2 regions of the Streptomyces sp. NPDC002577 genome follow, and region 2 is predicted to be linked to the other one. Evidence: riboswitches for the same ligand, from Rfam matches in the RefSeq annotation. Region 2 holds a riboswitch; the other holds the start of a gene.

Region 1 (7,166 bases), on a different contig from region 2:
CTGCCGGGCTTCCCGCCATCGGGCCCGGCCTCGTCCACCAGGCCCGGACCTCGTAGCCGGTCGGATGCCCTCACACCCCGTGCTTCCCGGCCCCGGCGACGAGCCCCTGGACCTCGGTCCCGGGAGGTGCCAGCAGGAAGACGTTGCGGTCGACACGGTGCATACCGCTGCCGAGGCCGAAGACCACGCCGCTGGAGAAGTCCAGGACGCGCTTGGCGACTTCGGTCTCCGCGCCGGTCAGGTCCAGCAGGACCGGTACCTGCGCCATCAGGGTCTCCGCGACCTTGCGGGCGTCGGCGAAGACGTTGACGCGCAGCACCACGAAGCGCCGGTTCGTCTCGGTCTCCGCGTCCGGCAGCGCCCGGTGGCCCGGCCAGGACGGCCATTCGTCGCGGCTTCGCAACGGTACGACCTGGGCGAGCCCCTCCCACTGTTCGTCGGTGACGTCGTGGCTGTTCATGCCCCCACCCCGTCCGGGCTCGTCCTCATTGTCTGCACCAGCCAATTCTTACAAGCAGTCACCCGTTCGGCCCAACTGCGACACGGAGTGAAACGAGAACAGTGGCCGAACTCCCGTGCAATGGTGCGAACACCCTTGAGAGGAGCGGCAGTAAGAGGTACGCGCTCGGGAGCGATACGGTGCGGGCCTCGGCACGGTGTGGGGCAGGCAGACGGCCCGTCCGCATGCTGCGCGATCCCGGATCCGCCGATGCGGCGGTCCGGTTGAGCGATGGAGATCTGATCAAGGTGACCAGGTCGCCCGGGCCGAGAGACCGGCACGGGCCGATGGGCGAGTCCTGAAGACGCCCACCCTGCAGGCGCGAGTCCTGAAAACACCCACCCTGCGGGCGCGCGTCCCGAAGACGCCGACCTCGCGGGCGCGAGTCCCAGAACACCGACCCTGAGCACGCTACCCCTGTGGACGCAAGCCCTGAGGGCGCAAACCCTGTGGACGCAAGCCCTGAGCCCGCGAGTCCTCAGCGAGCGAATCCCCGGACTGGCTGCCAGGATCGGCCCTCTCCCGGCTGACGATGACGGCGAGCTGGCCCGTCGCCTGTCGGAGCGCCAGTTCGAGCGCGGCCGGGGTATGAAGGTCGCCGCTGCCGTCGGGCGGGACGAGCCACTGCAGGGACCGTCCGGACCGGTAGGGGGGCGGCACCGCGATCCAGGAGCCCTTGCCCGCGTAGCGGATGCCGGAGCCGATCCAGCGGCAGGCCGGATCCGGCGGCAGGAAGAAGCCGACTCTGTGGGCTGCGAAATCCACGAGTGTGGGGCCGGGCTCGTACTGCGGTGTGCGCAGCAGGGTGTCCAGCGTGAGCAGGCCGAGTTCCTCGGGGACGCTGAGCACGTCCCAGAACCGCCCCGAAGCCAGCACCACCGTCCCGTGTTCGCCGTACTCCCACTCCCGTTTGCATGCCCGGGGATCCTTCGCGGCCGCGGCGAGCCACTCCATGGCTTGCCTCGAGGCCGAATTCCTCATGACCCTCCTCCATGAAATATCTGCTTCGCACGATCGGACGGGGCACTCAACTCCCGCCGGGCACAAACCTGTTCGGATTCGTGGACCCGGTCCCGACGCGCTCATGCTTGTAGATATTTCTACGGTGCGGAAGGGGTGGCGAAGCCTGGCGTTTCTTGTAAATGCGTTCGGATGTGGTGACCCGCTCACAATTCACCCACACTTCCGGCGTTTTGGCTTCACCCATGCGACGGCTGTCCGATTCACCAGTGGGTTCAAACGGCGGGGGCGGGTGAGGTCGAGCGGGCGGCGGAGGCGGGGCGCGGAAGCGGCTCGCGCGGCCCCGGCCCGACCCCGTCCAGGCCCCGGTTCCGGCGAATCCGGCAACTTCCGCGCCCTCAAGGTACGTTGAGAGGCGTATACGGTTGCGGCCGACCTGTCGTAGCAGGTCAGATGCTGTATGCCACAACGGCCTCGACGAACCGGCCCACCTCCTTCTCCGGCAGGTTGCGCGCCAGGTCGGCCTCGCTGATCATGCCGACCAGCCGCTTGTTCTCGTCGATGATCGGCAAGCGGCGGATCCGGTTCTCCTCCATCGTTTCGAGCACCTGCTTGATGTCCGCATCCGCCTTCACCGTGACGGGCTTGCCCTGCGCCAGTTCACCGGCGGTCATCGTCGTCGGGTCACCCCCGGCGGCCAGGCACTTCACCACGATGTCGCGGTCGGTGATGATGCCGCGCAGCTTGTCGTCGTCACCGCAGATCGGCAGCGCGCCCACATCGAGGTCCCGCATGCGCCGTGCCGCGGAGTCCAGCGTCTCGTGCTCGCCGACGCACTCCGCACCGGGGTGCATGACGTCTCGCGCATTGGTCATGACAGCCTCCTTGCCAGCGGATCGGCCCCGGAGGCGGGGACGCCACGGCACCCGATCGGTCTGCCACGACCCCCCGGTCGCCTCCTGATGCCTTGGTCAGGTCCATTCTCACTCCGGCGGATCCGCGATGCACCCGAGGCAGCAGTCGGGACATCGGCCTCAGCCGTCCGCGCCCGCACCGGCCACGGCCGGCGAGAGCGTCGCCGGCGCTGTTCCGTCACCGCCGCCACTCCTCCGCACCGGGCCCGGCGTCTCCTCCGGGGGCACATGGATCGCGACCACTGACGTAACGTCAGTTTCAAGGCGTCGGGCTGCCCTGCCGCGGCACCGCCCCGCGGCTCACGACACCCAGGTCGTGGCGGTGTCGGAGTAGCGCAGCAGCACCCCGACCCCGTCGGCCAGCCGTGGTTCCTCCTGTGGCGGTACGACGACGAGCTCGGCGCCCGTACCGACGGCCGCCCGGATCAGGGCGGCGTCAGCCGGTTGCCGCTCGACGGCGGTCACGCCGAAGGACCGCAGGTCACCAGGGGAGAGGGCGATGTGCGTCGGCTCAGGTCCGGTCCACATCCGCGCGGGGGACTCGGTGCGCTCGCCAATGGTGCGCTCGTTGATCAGGAGGGATCTCGCCTGGCCCCGCTGCAGCGCGGCGACGGTGGCCGCCATGCCCTCCGCCGCACTGCTGTACCGGGCGCGGTGCGCCATGAACGTCTCCGCCTGAGCCCTGTCGCGCACCGCCATGCGTCCACGGAACAGCTCCACCAGTTCCTCCTCCAGCAGCGCCCGGCCCTCGCCGCCCTCCCCCGCACCGCCCTCGGCGACGACCACTCGCTCGCTCAAGCGCCGGGGCAGCCGGTGGAGCAGGACGGCGCGCGCCCACACCTCCCCGCACACCACGATCACCTCCGCACCGCCCCGGTCGGCCAGTTCCCCCAGCTCGCCGGCGACCTGTGCGACGCCCCTCTGCCAGTCCACGACGGGGAACCGCCGACGCGAGTGCGTCCCGGGAGTGACCCTGCTGATGGGCCACCTGCCCGTCTCCAGATCGACCTGCAGTTCCTCCTGAAGGCCGCTCTCGCCTCTGTGGTCGACACGGTGCACGACGACAGCCGTGTACGGGATGTCCGGTGCATGCTGAACCGCCAGCGGCATGGCATCGGGCAGTGAGGTGAACTCGGTCAGGTCGCGCACGGGCGGATCGGGCAGCTCCGCCACCAGGGCGAGCCGCCCGTGCGCCGCGAAGACGGCCTGGCCGTGCCGGCCCGGCACGGCCCTGTCGGCCCCGATCACGGCGGCCACGGCAGCGACGGTGGCGGTGTCGGCGCCCTGCGCGGCCAGGTCGTCCCGCACATGGCGTCGCCGCACGTCGTTGGCGGTCTCCGGGTCCTCGACGTCCCGGGACGTGTCCACGTAGGCGCATGCATAGGGACCCGGCCGTGCGTACAGCGGTTCAAGGAAGGACAGCTTCACGGTTGTCTCCTGGCCTCACCTGGCCTCACCCTCTGGCCTGGGGCCGACCGTCCCTGGCCTGGGGTCGACCGCCCCTGTCCTCAGGCCGACCGCGCGAACGCGCGTGGCTTGGCATGACCATGTGGCGACGCCCATTCACGCCTTTGGTCAGCCTGGTCGGCCCGGTCCGGCGGTCTGGCTCTCGGCGGCGCGCCGGCGGGACGCCTCGATCTCGGCGTAGGCCTGGTCGCGGCCTTCCCAGTGGGAACCCTCGACGGACTTGCCGGGTTCCAGGTCCTTGTACACCTCGAAGAAGTGGGTGATCTCCAGCCGGTCGAACTCCGGGACGTCCCCGATGTCCTGGACGGCGGCGTAGCGCGGGTCATGGGCGGGCACGCACAGCACCTTCTGGTCCATGCCCTTGTCGTCGCGCATGACGAACATCGCGATCGCCCTGCACTCGATGGCACAGCCCGGGAACGTCGGGTCCCCGGTGACGACCGGAGCGTCCAAGGGGTCGCCGTCGCTGCCGAGCGTGCCGTCTATGTATCCGTAGTCGGCCGGATATTGCGTGGAGGTGAACAGCATGCGGTCCAGTCGGATCCGCCCGATCGAGTGATCCATCTCGTACTTGTTACGGGACCCCTGCGGGATCTCCACAATCACGTCGAATTCCACGGTGGCCCTCCTTGTCCGCGTCCTCGGCCCGTCCACCGGACCCGGCCGCTCAGGGCACGGGTCCGGGTGGCGGGCCGGGCGTGGTCGCATCACAGGTCGGCCGTTTCCTGCCGTTCGGCTACCCCCTCGGATCGGCCATGAACGGGTTCGGTCCGCGCGTTTTCGCCTGGATTTCTCTGCGCGCGGCCGACGGCCCGTGCGGAATCAATCCGCGATCTTCCGATGGAAACAGGTACGTCGAGCGGAAAGCAGGTACGTCAGTAGGCACCGTTGACGTTGTCCATCGACCCATACCTGGCGGCCGCGTAGTTGCACGCAGCAGTGATGTTGGCGACCGGGTCGAAAATGTCCCACGACGTACCGGAGACGTGATAGGCGCGGAAGGTGGGGTCGATGACCTGGAGGAGGCCCTTGGAGGGGGTTCCCTTTGCGGCGTTGGAGTCCCAGTTGTTGACGGCCTTCGGATTGCCCGAGGACTCGCGCATGATGTTGCGGTGGATTCCGTCGTAGCTGCCGGGAATGCCATGCGCGGCCATGACGTCGAGCGACTGCCTGATCCAGCCGTCCAGGTTGTTGGCGTACGTCTTCCCCGACCCCTGCTTGGGTGTGGCTGACGCGACCGGCGTCCCCGGCTGGGCCTCGACCATCAGCTTGAGGCCGGGACGGATCTTCGTCGGATCGGCGCCGATGACCGCCCGGTTGTCCTCGTACAGCTTCTTCCAGCCGCCCACCACGTGGTGCGAGGCTGCGATCTTGGCAAGCGTGTCACCCGCGACCACGGTGTAGGGGGTCATCTTGCCCGTCGGGGCGGCGACGACGGGCGAGAGCCCCGGTGCGGCGGCGGTCTGCACCGCCGGTGCCGCCTCGGCACTGGTAGCGGCCATCAACGGTGCGGCGAACACGGCACCACCGGCACCCAGGGCGACGAGGCCCCGAGCCAGCGGATTGGTCTTGGGACGACGGTGCATTCCCTTTGCAGGCATGACGAATTCCTCTCCGCCGCCTGCGAGGTGAGCTGTCGGGTTCGGGCTGGAGATGCCCGGCCGCAGTGTGAATGCGACTTCACCCCGAGCCGGTCCGGTTTCCGGATCGGTTCCGGTTTCCGGATCGGCGACTTACCTGGGTTCCCCGCTCCTGCCATACGTGAGTGATCGCGGTTTCCCGGGCGGCGGCAGGATTCGGCGTGACCGACCGGAGTGGCGCGAACGTAAGCGAGAACGCCCGGCCGGAACAAGGGCGGAATTCACAGCGATATCCGTATTTGCGAGTCGAGCCGGTGCCGGACCGGGCTGTCCGTCGGCCCAACTCCCTTTCTCCGCGAGCCGGATGAAGCAAGGAGCCAGACATGCAGAAAACGGGCAGATCATCCCGACGTGAGGCATATCACTGGTGAGGTGGCATTTCTCGCGCCGCAACACGACTCAAAGTACAGAAAGTTGAATGAATAGGACGTGAGTGAACTTTGATGAGGAATAGTGCAAATCGCCCATAACGTCAGCTCCAGCGACTCTCGGCGCGCCGGTCGGGTTCTTTCCCGGACCGATCAGCTGACGCAACCTCAACCTCCTCTACAGAGGCTGGAGGTGGAGGTCCGCAGTACGAGTCGCAGCACGAGTCGCGTGGCTGATGCGATTACGGGGGGCGCCAGCGGCGATCGCGAGGGCAGCCGCCACCGGCGAGCCGCGCAGGCGACCACCGGCATCCTCGCCACGAGTACCTACGCCACCAGGAAGGCGGAAGCGCCGCGCCCCCTGCGCCACCGCCCGCGCCCCGCCTTCGTCGAGGGCAGAGCCATGTACGGCATGACACTGCGTGTTCGACCATGACCCGCGGGAGCGCCCGGCCGCACACTCTCGCACGGCCCGGATCGCGCCGCCTCGTCCCGGTACGTCCGCATGCCGACGAGCCGCGGGCACCGACCGCCCGGTCTTAACGCAAGCTTGACGCGCTCGACCCCCTGCATCCGTGGGCCCGTGCATCACTCTCCGCTTACGCTGATCCCGCCGTCCGAGTGATGGCCGGAATCCCATGCTGAGCCGCACATCAGGAGAGCACTCGAATGGCCACCACCGAACGCCCGCCTGCGAGCCGATTGCGCACGTGGATGCTGGAAGGCCTCTCCGACATGGCCGGACACCAGCAGGGCCCGGACGCCGCCGCGCCGGAGCCCGCCCACAAGGGGCAGCCCTGGTGGCGGGTGATGTGCCTGACCGGCGTGGACTACTTCTCCACCCTCGGCTACCAGCCGGGCATCGCCGCCCTCGCGGCGGGCCTGCTGTCCCCCATCGCGACCATCGTGCTGGTGATCGTCACTCTGGCGGGCGCCCTGCCGGTGTACCGGCGCGTGGCCGACGAGAGCCCGCACGGACAGGGCTCGATCGCGATGCTGGAGCGGCTGCTGACGTTCTGGAAGGGCAAGCTCTTCGTCCTCACCCTGCTCGGGTTCGCCGCGACCGACTTCCTGATCACCATCACCCTGTCGGCGGCCGACGCCTCCACGCACCTGGTGGAGAACCCCCATCTGACCGGCGTACTGCACGACAAGCAGATGCTGATCACCCTGATCCTGATCGCGCTCCTCGGCGCGGTGTTCCTCAAGGGCTTCCTGGAGGCCATCGGCGTCGCCGTCGCGCTGGTGGGGGTCTATCTCGTGCTCAACGCCGTCGTCGTGGTGGTCGGCCTGTGGCACGTGGTCACCGCGGGGCATG
Region 2 (7,166 bases):
ATTCGGCCAACACTGGCCAATCACGCTAGGAACGGTACTGGAAGGAGCATGGCGAGCAAGCTGCGCGACGTCCCGGTCTGGCGCGACAGCGAGGCGTACACACCGCTGGAGCGCGACGTCCTCGCGTACGCGGAGGCGATGACGGCGACTCCGCCTGCCGTCGAGGACGACCTGGCCGACCCGCTGCGCGGGCGTCTCGGCGACGCGGCCTTCGTCGAGCTGACGGCGATGGTCGCGGTGGAGAACCTGCGTTCGCGCATGAATTCGGCGCTGGGGCTGACCAGCCAGGGATTCAAGGACTCGTGCGATCTCCGGGACGGGCCGGCGACACGGGGTGCGGTAGCGGCGTCGGGTGCCTGATCAGTCGCGGTGCCTGGCCGGTCGGGGTCCTTCAGCGCCGGGTGTGCCGGCGCTGAAGGCACGCTTTGACAGGGATCTGGACACATCTCGATACTGACCAGCGATTCAGTAATGATGCAGAGATCGCGTCGGTACGCAGATTCGTACGCAGGTCGGAACGCAGACCGAGACCCGAGAGCCCTGGAGACCCATGCCCGGCACACCCGCCGAACCCCCCGCCTCGCCACCCGTCGCGGAGCGCACCGCCATGAAACCCCCGCTGATGTCGCTGACCTGGACCGATCACGTCACCGGCCGCCGGGGGTTCCTCGTCGTGGACCGGCTGGTGCGCGGTGTCTCCAGCGGCGGGCTGCGCATGCGCGCGGGCTGCACGCTCGACGAGGTCACCGGTCTCGCGCGCGGAATGACGATGAAGGAGGCCCTGCACTACAACCCCGCGGGCCGCTACATCCCCCTGGGCGGTGCCAAGGGCGGCATCGACTGCGATCCACAGGACCCGGAGGCGTATGGCGTCCTGGTGCGCTACCTGCGCGCCATGCGCCCGTACATCGAGGACTCCTGGACCACCGGGGAGGATCTCGGCCTCACCCAGGACCTGGTCGACCGGGCCGCCGCGGAGGCGGGCCTCGTCTCCTCCATCCAGGCCGTCTACCCGCTGCTCGACGACGAGACGGCGGCCCGGCAGCGGCTCGCCGACGCGTTCGCGGTCGAGGTGGACGGCATCGGGCTCGACGAGCTCGTCGGAGGGTGCGGGGTCGCGGAGTCGGTGCTGGCCGCGCTGGACCGGGCGGGTGTTCCGCATGCGGGCACCCGCGTCAGCGTGCAGGGCCTGGGCACCATGGGCGGCGCGACGGCTCGCTTCCTCGCTCGCGCGGGACTCACGGTCGTCGCCGTCGCCGACGTCAAGGGCACGATCGCCAACCCGGCCGGGCTCGACGTCGAGGCGCTGCTCGCGGCCAGGGACGCGTACGGCACGGTGGATCGCGCCGCCCTGCGCGACGACGACCGGGAACTGCCGGGCGACGCCTGGCTGTCCGTCGACGCGGACGTCCTCGTACCCGCGGCGGTGTCGTATGCGATCGATGCCGGGAACCAGCGGCGGATCACGGCCCGCTGGGTCGTCGAGGCGGCGAACATGCCGGTGGTGCCGGAGGCGGAGACGCTGCTGACTGCGCGCGGGATCACCGTCCTGCCGGACGTCGTCGTCAACTCCGGTACGAACGCCTGGTGGTGGTGGACGCTGTTCGGCGACATCGGCGCGGACGCGGACGAGGCCTTCGCCCACACCCGCCGTTCCATGCGTGCCCTGGTCGATCAGATGCTCACGCGCGCGGAGGCCGACGGTTCGACGCCGCGGGCGGCCGCGCACGCCATCGTGTCGGACCGACTGCCGGTGATCGCGGAACAGTTCGGTTGGTACAGGTGACCGTTCCGGTTTGGGCATGCGGAGTGGCCAGGGTGTGCAGATGACACGGGTGCGGATGGGTGTGGCCGAGCGCCGCGAAGAGCTGTTGCGGGCCGCCGTCGAGCAGATCGAGGCGCGCGGCGTCGCGGCCGTGCGCATCGCTGATGTGGCCTCCGCGCTCGGGGTCAGCAACGCCCTGGTGCTCTATCACTTCTCGACCAAGGAACAGCTGGTCGCCGCCGCGTTCGCGCACGCCGCCGAGGGCGATCTCGCGCATCTGCGCAAGCTGCTCGGCAGGCGCACGACGGCGGTACGGCGCCTGCGTGCCGCCGTCCGCTGGTATGCGCCGACCGGGCAGGCCAAGGGTTGGCGGCTATGGATCGAGGGCTGGGCGGCGGCCCTGCGCGATCCGGCGCTGCGCGAGGTCACCCGCGGTCTCGACCAGCAGTGGAAGGCGGCGCTCGCCGAGGTGATCGCGGAGGGCGCGGCGGCCGGTGAGTTCCGCTGCCCGGATCCCAGCGCCGCGGCGCTGCGCCTGACCGCGCTGCTGGACGGCCTCGCGGTCCAGATGACGACCTACGACGGCGCCCTGTACCGTGCACGCATGTCCGAGTGGGTCGACGAGGCACTCGCCCGTGAACTGGGCCTCAAGCCGGACGCGCTGACGGCCCGGTGAACCGGCGGGCCGGGGGCCCGGTCCCGGACGGAGCCCCAGAGGCCCCCCGAAGCCCCCAGAGGCCCTACAGAGGCAGCAGATCCGGCCTCTTCGCCTCCACGTGGTCGCCGGAGGACTCCCCCCGCAGCCGCCGTCCGATCCACGGCACGAGGTACTCGCGGGCCCAGTGGATCGTGTCGCGGCGGACCTCCAGGGAGCCGCGCGGCGGTTCCGGGGGCCACGGCTGGTCCGGGTCGGCGGGCACCTCGAGTCCGAGCACCTGTGCGGCGCGCAGGGCGACGCGCGTGTGGCCCTCGGGCGACAGGTGCAGCCGGTCGGGGTCCCATGCCCTGCGGTCCTGGATGGTCTTGAGGGACCACAGGTCGAGGACAGGGCAGTTGTACCGGTCGGCGATGGACCGCAGGTGCAGGTTGTACGTGGCGATCTTGCCGCGCAGGTGCTTCAGCACGGGCACGCCGCGGGTGTCGAAGCCCGTGGCGATCAGGACGGTGCCCGCGGCCGATGTGAGGTCGGCGACGGCACGCTCGAAGCGCTCCGCGACGTCGTCGGGGTCGTTGCCGGGCCGGATGATGTCGTTGCCGCCGGCGCAGAACGTCACCAGGTCGGGCGCGAGTTCCCTGGCCCGCGGTATCTGGTCCGCGACGATCTGGTCGAGGAGTTTGCCGCGTACGGCCAGGTTGGCGTAGCGGAAGGTGTGCTCAGGGACCCGGTCGTCGAGGAGGACGGCCAGCCGGTCGGCCCAGCCGACGAAGCCTCCGCCAGGCCCGGGGTCTCCGACACCTTCGGTGAAGCTGTCGCCGACCGCCGCGTAGGACCTGATCACGTCACTGGTAAGGGTTCTCGACTCTGCCACGTCGCCATATCTTTCACCTCCCTAAGTGACCTACGCCACCGTAGGAAGGGGTTGACGGCTGGTGAGAAATGCCACTCGTCAAGATTGGTCCAAGCCGGGAATAGGGGGAGGCCGTTGCACGGCTCGCAGGCAGGACGACCTCGCAGGACGACGTGGGCCCGGTGGGGCCGCACCGCCTCAGGGTGCGGCCCCACCGGGCCTGGTGGAACCGAAACCGCGTCAGATCGAGACGCCGTGCTGGCGCAGGTAGGCCAGCGGGTCGACGTCGGAGCCGTAGTCGGGCGTGGTGCGGATCTCGAAGTGCAGGTGCGGGCCGGTCACATTGCCGGTGGCGCCGGAGAGGCCGATCTGCTGGCCCGCCGTCACGGTCTGGCCGGCCGAGACGGAGAAGGCGGACAGGTGGGCGTACTGCGCGTACATGCCGTCGTTGAGCTTGATGACGACCTGGTTGCCGTACGCGCCGCCCCAGCCCGCGGAGACGACGGTGCCGGCGCCGACGGCCTTGACGCTCGTGCCGGTCGAGGCGACGAAGTCCACACCGGTGTGGTAGCCGCTGGACCACATGCTGCCCGCCTGGTGGTAGGGGGTGCCGATGGTCGTACCGGGGATCGGCGCGGTGAAGGCGGAGGTGGTCGCGGCCGCGGTGGTCGCGGCCGCCGTGTTCGTGGCCGTGGTGGCCGCCTTGGCGGCAGCGGACGCCGAGTCGCCGGAGGCCGTCCCGGCGATGACGAGCTTGATGCCCGCGCGGAGCTTCGCAGGATCGGCGCCGATGACCGTGCGGTTGTCCTGGTACAGCTTCTTCCAGCCGCCCGCGACCTTCTGCTCCTTGGCGATGCTGGTGAGGCAGTCGCCCTGCTTCACCGTGTACGTCTTCGTCGCGGCCGACTGGGCGGCGGTGACGGCCTTTCCGGAAACGGACTGGACGGCGGCGGACTGCGCGGGGGCGGCGAACGCACCGGTGGCGCCGACGAGCGGCAGCACGAGTACGGCACTGCCGGTGCCGAAGGCGGCTATGGAGCGGGTGAAGCGCAGGGACTTGGCACTGCGGTGCTTACCGGTCGCGGGCATGGCGAATTCCTCTCCGGCGCCTGCGAGGTGAGCTGTCGGGTTCGGACTGGAGATGTCCGGCCGCGTTGTGGCGCGACTTCACCCCGAGCCGGTCCGGAGACCCGGAACCGGCGTACTGCCTGTGGGGTCCCCCGCTCCTGCCATGCACGTGTGTGAGTGGGGATTCCGGGCAATGGCAGGATTCGGCGTCCGCCCGGATCGACCGCGACCGTAAGCGAGCCGGAATGGCCGAAACAAGCGAGGAGTTGACGGTGGGACGCCGGTTCTTGATCCTTCTCCGCGGATTCCGGTCACCCTCCGTGGATTAACGATCTCCACATTCCGGCCAACACCCAGAAATCTCCGAGGAAGTCATGAAAGGGAGATCGCCACCCACCGTCACCAATATGATCCTGCTCACGGCATGACAGTCATGCCGCCTTATTTCAGGGTAAGTTGCTCTTAATCGCTAATAATTCACAAATCGGTCAGATGCGACGAAGACGGAAAAATGCCGCATCGAGGTCGCCGTGCAGCCCGGTGCGCAGCCCGTGGTGCAGCAGCACCGCGCCTCGGTGCACTGTGCCGGTCTCGAGGCATTCGTACGACGCGGCGGGGTCCAGCCCGCGCAGCCTGACCGCCGGCGGCGCCTCGCCGTAGCGCTGGGCCTGCAGCCACGCCAGTACGACGCTCTCGTCCCCGCGGACGTACTGCACGGCGCTCAGGCCGCCCTCCGGCGGCCGCAGCCGGTAGAGGTCGCCGCGCTGCACGACGGGCCGGATCTCCTTGTAGAGATCCACCCACCGGCGGGCCTCGGCGAGCTCCTCGTCGCTCCACTCGGTGAGGTCGCCGCCGACCCCGAGCACCCCGGCCATCGAACTGACGAAGCGGAAGCGCAGCGAGCTCACCCGGTCGTTGAGCTGCACGTTCGGGCTGTCGGTGACCCAGGCGGCCATGACCCGTGCCGGGTGCACCTGGCTGAAGCCGTGCTGGATGGCCAGCCGGTCCAGCGGGTCGGTGTTGTCCGAGGTCCACACCTGGTCGGTGCGCGCCATGATGCCGAGGTCGATCCGGCCTCCGCCGCCCGAGCAGGACTCGAAGGCCACCCCCGGGTGGGCGGCGCGGAGCCGGTCCAGCAGTTCGTACAGCGCGTGCACATGATCGTTCCAGAGCCTCTGCGGGTACCGCTCGCCCGGCCATCCGGCATCCGTGAAGCAGCGGTTGAAGTCCCACTTCACGTAGTCGATGGGGGCGCTGCCGAGCAGGGTGTCCAGCTGCTCCCACAGGTACTGCTGGACGTCCTCGCGCGCGAGGTTGAGGACCAGCTGGTTGCGGAACTCCGTCCGCGTACGGCCGGGGAAGTGCTGCACCCAGTCGGGGTGGGCGCGGTACAGATCGCTGTCCGGGTTGACCATCTCCGGCTCGACCCAGATGCCGAACTGCATACCCAGCGCGTGCACGTCGTCGGCGAGCGGCTTCAGCCCGTGCGGGAAGCGGTCCGGGTTGGGCGTCCAGTCGCCGAGCCCGGCCCGGTCGCTGGTCCGTGTGCCGAACCAGCCGTCGTCGACGACGAACAGTTCGACGCCCATGTCGGCGGCGCGCTGGGCGAGCGCCCGCTGCTGGTCCTCGGAGATGCCGAAGTTGGTGGCCTCCCAGGAGTTGTAGAGCACGGGCCTGTCCTGGTCGGCGTCTGGAATGACGTATTCGCGCTGATATGCGTGCCATGCACGGCTCGCCCCGCCGAATCCTCCGTCGCTCCAGAGCCCCGCGAAGACGGGCGTGACGAGCGTCTCACCGGGCTCGAGGAGCGCCTGCCCCGAGTCGTCGTACCCCGTCCCACCGGTGATCTGCACGATGCCGTCCGGCAGCTGCTGCACGGCGATCCGCCAGGAGCCCGACCATGCGAGGGCGCAGCCGTAGACCTCGCCGGACTCCTCGGTCGCCGCGCCGTCCGCGTCGAGCGCCACCCACGGCAGGTGCTGGTGCCCGGTGTGACCGCGCCGGCTGCCGATGACCTTCTCGCCGTAGGTCAGCTCGGACCGTACGAGCTGGGACTCGGCCGCCCACCGGCCGTGCAGCTGTGACAGCCGCCAGCGGTCGCGCACCGGCAGCGTCCAGGTCGCGGAGTCGGCGCGCAGCACCTCCAGGGCCGGGGCGTCGGCCGGGCCCTGGTGGATCAGGATGGCGTCACGCTCGACGACGTCCCCGCGCATGCGGTAGCGGAGGGTCAGCTGGAGGTGGTGCACCTCGTCGAAGAAGTGCAGCTGCAGCTCGTCGTCGTCAGCGGCCGCGTTCCGGTACCGCCACTCCGTGCCGCGCACCTCGTCGGTACGCACGGACAGCGCGGGGCGCGCGAAGCGGGGGCCGCCCTCGACCGGGTACTCCTCATGTCCGTCGAGCGGGGACTCGAAGGGCCGGTACGGGGCGGGAGGTTCGGCGGCGAGCGCCTCGGCGTCGGCGAGGGTGATCCGCGGCCCCCAGTGCAGGTGCAGCAGCTCGTCGCGGTCCGTCAGTCGCAGTGCATAGCTGCTGCCGGGCCCGGAGAGAAGCCACGTCCGGCCGTCTCCACCGATCTCGATCATCACAAGCCCCCACACATTCGCTCAAGCACACTCAGGTGCCAACATCATCGTGGGTGGACCGTACTCTCGGCAATGACCTCATACCGGGCAGGCCGGGCGTTGATGCCGCCGGGCAAGACACCACATACAGCTGTATGTGAGGGCCGAACGGTGTCACGGAAGGCCCGAAAATCACGGCGACAGCAGATGATTGGCCCTGCCACCCGTGTCGTATGGTCGACAGAGCGCCCTCCGGCAAGCAGC

Evidence for each region. Region 2 has a riboswitch for cyclic di-AMP ahead of ACWD4J_RS19030 (M23 family metallopeptidase). Riboswitches for the same ligand answer to the same signal wherever they lie in the genome.
Region 1: another riboswitch for cyclic di-AMP. It lies ahead of ACWD4J_RS19200 (transglycosylase SLT domain-containing protein); the one in region 2 lies ahead of ACWD4J_RS19030 (M23 family metallopeptidase).

Annotation. Positions count from the first base shown of each region.
Region 1 is NZ_JBSFWK010000013.1:27,309-34,474, forward strand. It holds gene ACWD4J_RS19175 (cell division protein SepF) at 71-460, opposite strand; gene ACWD4J_RS19180 (hypothetical protein) at 911-1,480, opposite strand; gene ACWD4J_RS19185 (CBS domain-containing protein) at 1,909-2,334, opposite strand; gene ACWD4J_RS19190 (baeRF2 domain-containing protein) at 2,674-3,801, opposite strand; gene ACWD4J_RS19195 (inorganic diphosphatase) at 3,949-4,458, opposite strand; gene ACWD4J_RS19200 (transglycosylase SLT domain-containing protein) at 4,716-5,441, opposite strand; cyclic di-AMP (ydaO/yuaA leader) riboswitch at 5,446-5,618, opposite strand; gene ACWD4J_RS19205 (amino acid transporter) at 6,518-7,166, shown strand, end outside.
Region 2 is NZ_JBSFWK010000012.1:173,952-181,117, forward strand. It holds gene ACWD4J_RS19005 (hypothetical protein) at 1-29, shown strand, start outside; gene ACWD4J_RS19010 (carboxymuconolactone decarboxylase family protein) at 49-360, shown strand; gene ACWD4J_RS19015 (Glu/Leu/Phe/Val dehydrogenase dimerization domain-containing protein) at 608-1,786, shown strand; gene ACWD4J_RS19020 (TetR/AcrR family transcriptional regulator) at 1,827-2,441, shown strand; gene ACWD4J_RS19025 (SGNH/GDSL hydrolase family protein) at 2,506-3,294, opposite strand; gene ACWD4J_RS19030 (M23 family metallopeptidase) at 3,514-4,362, opposite strand; cyclic di-AMP (ydaO/yuaA leader) riboswitch at 4,367-4,544, opposite strand; gene ACWD4J_RS19035 (alpha-galactosidase) at 4,830-6,923, opposite strand.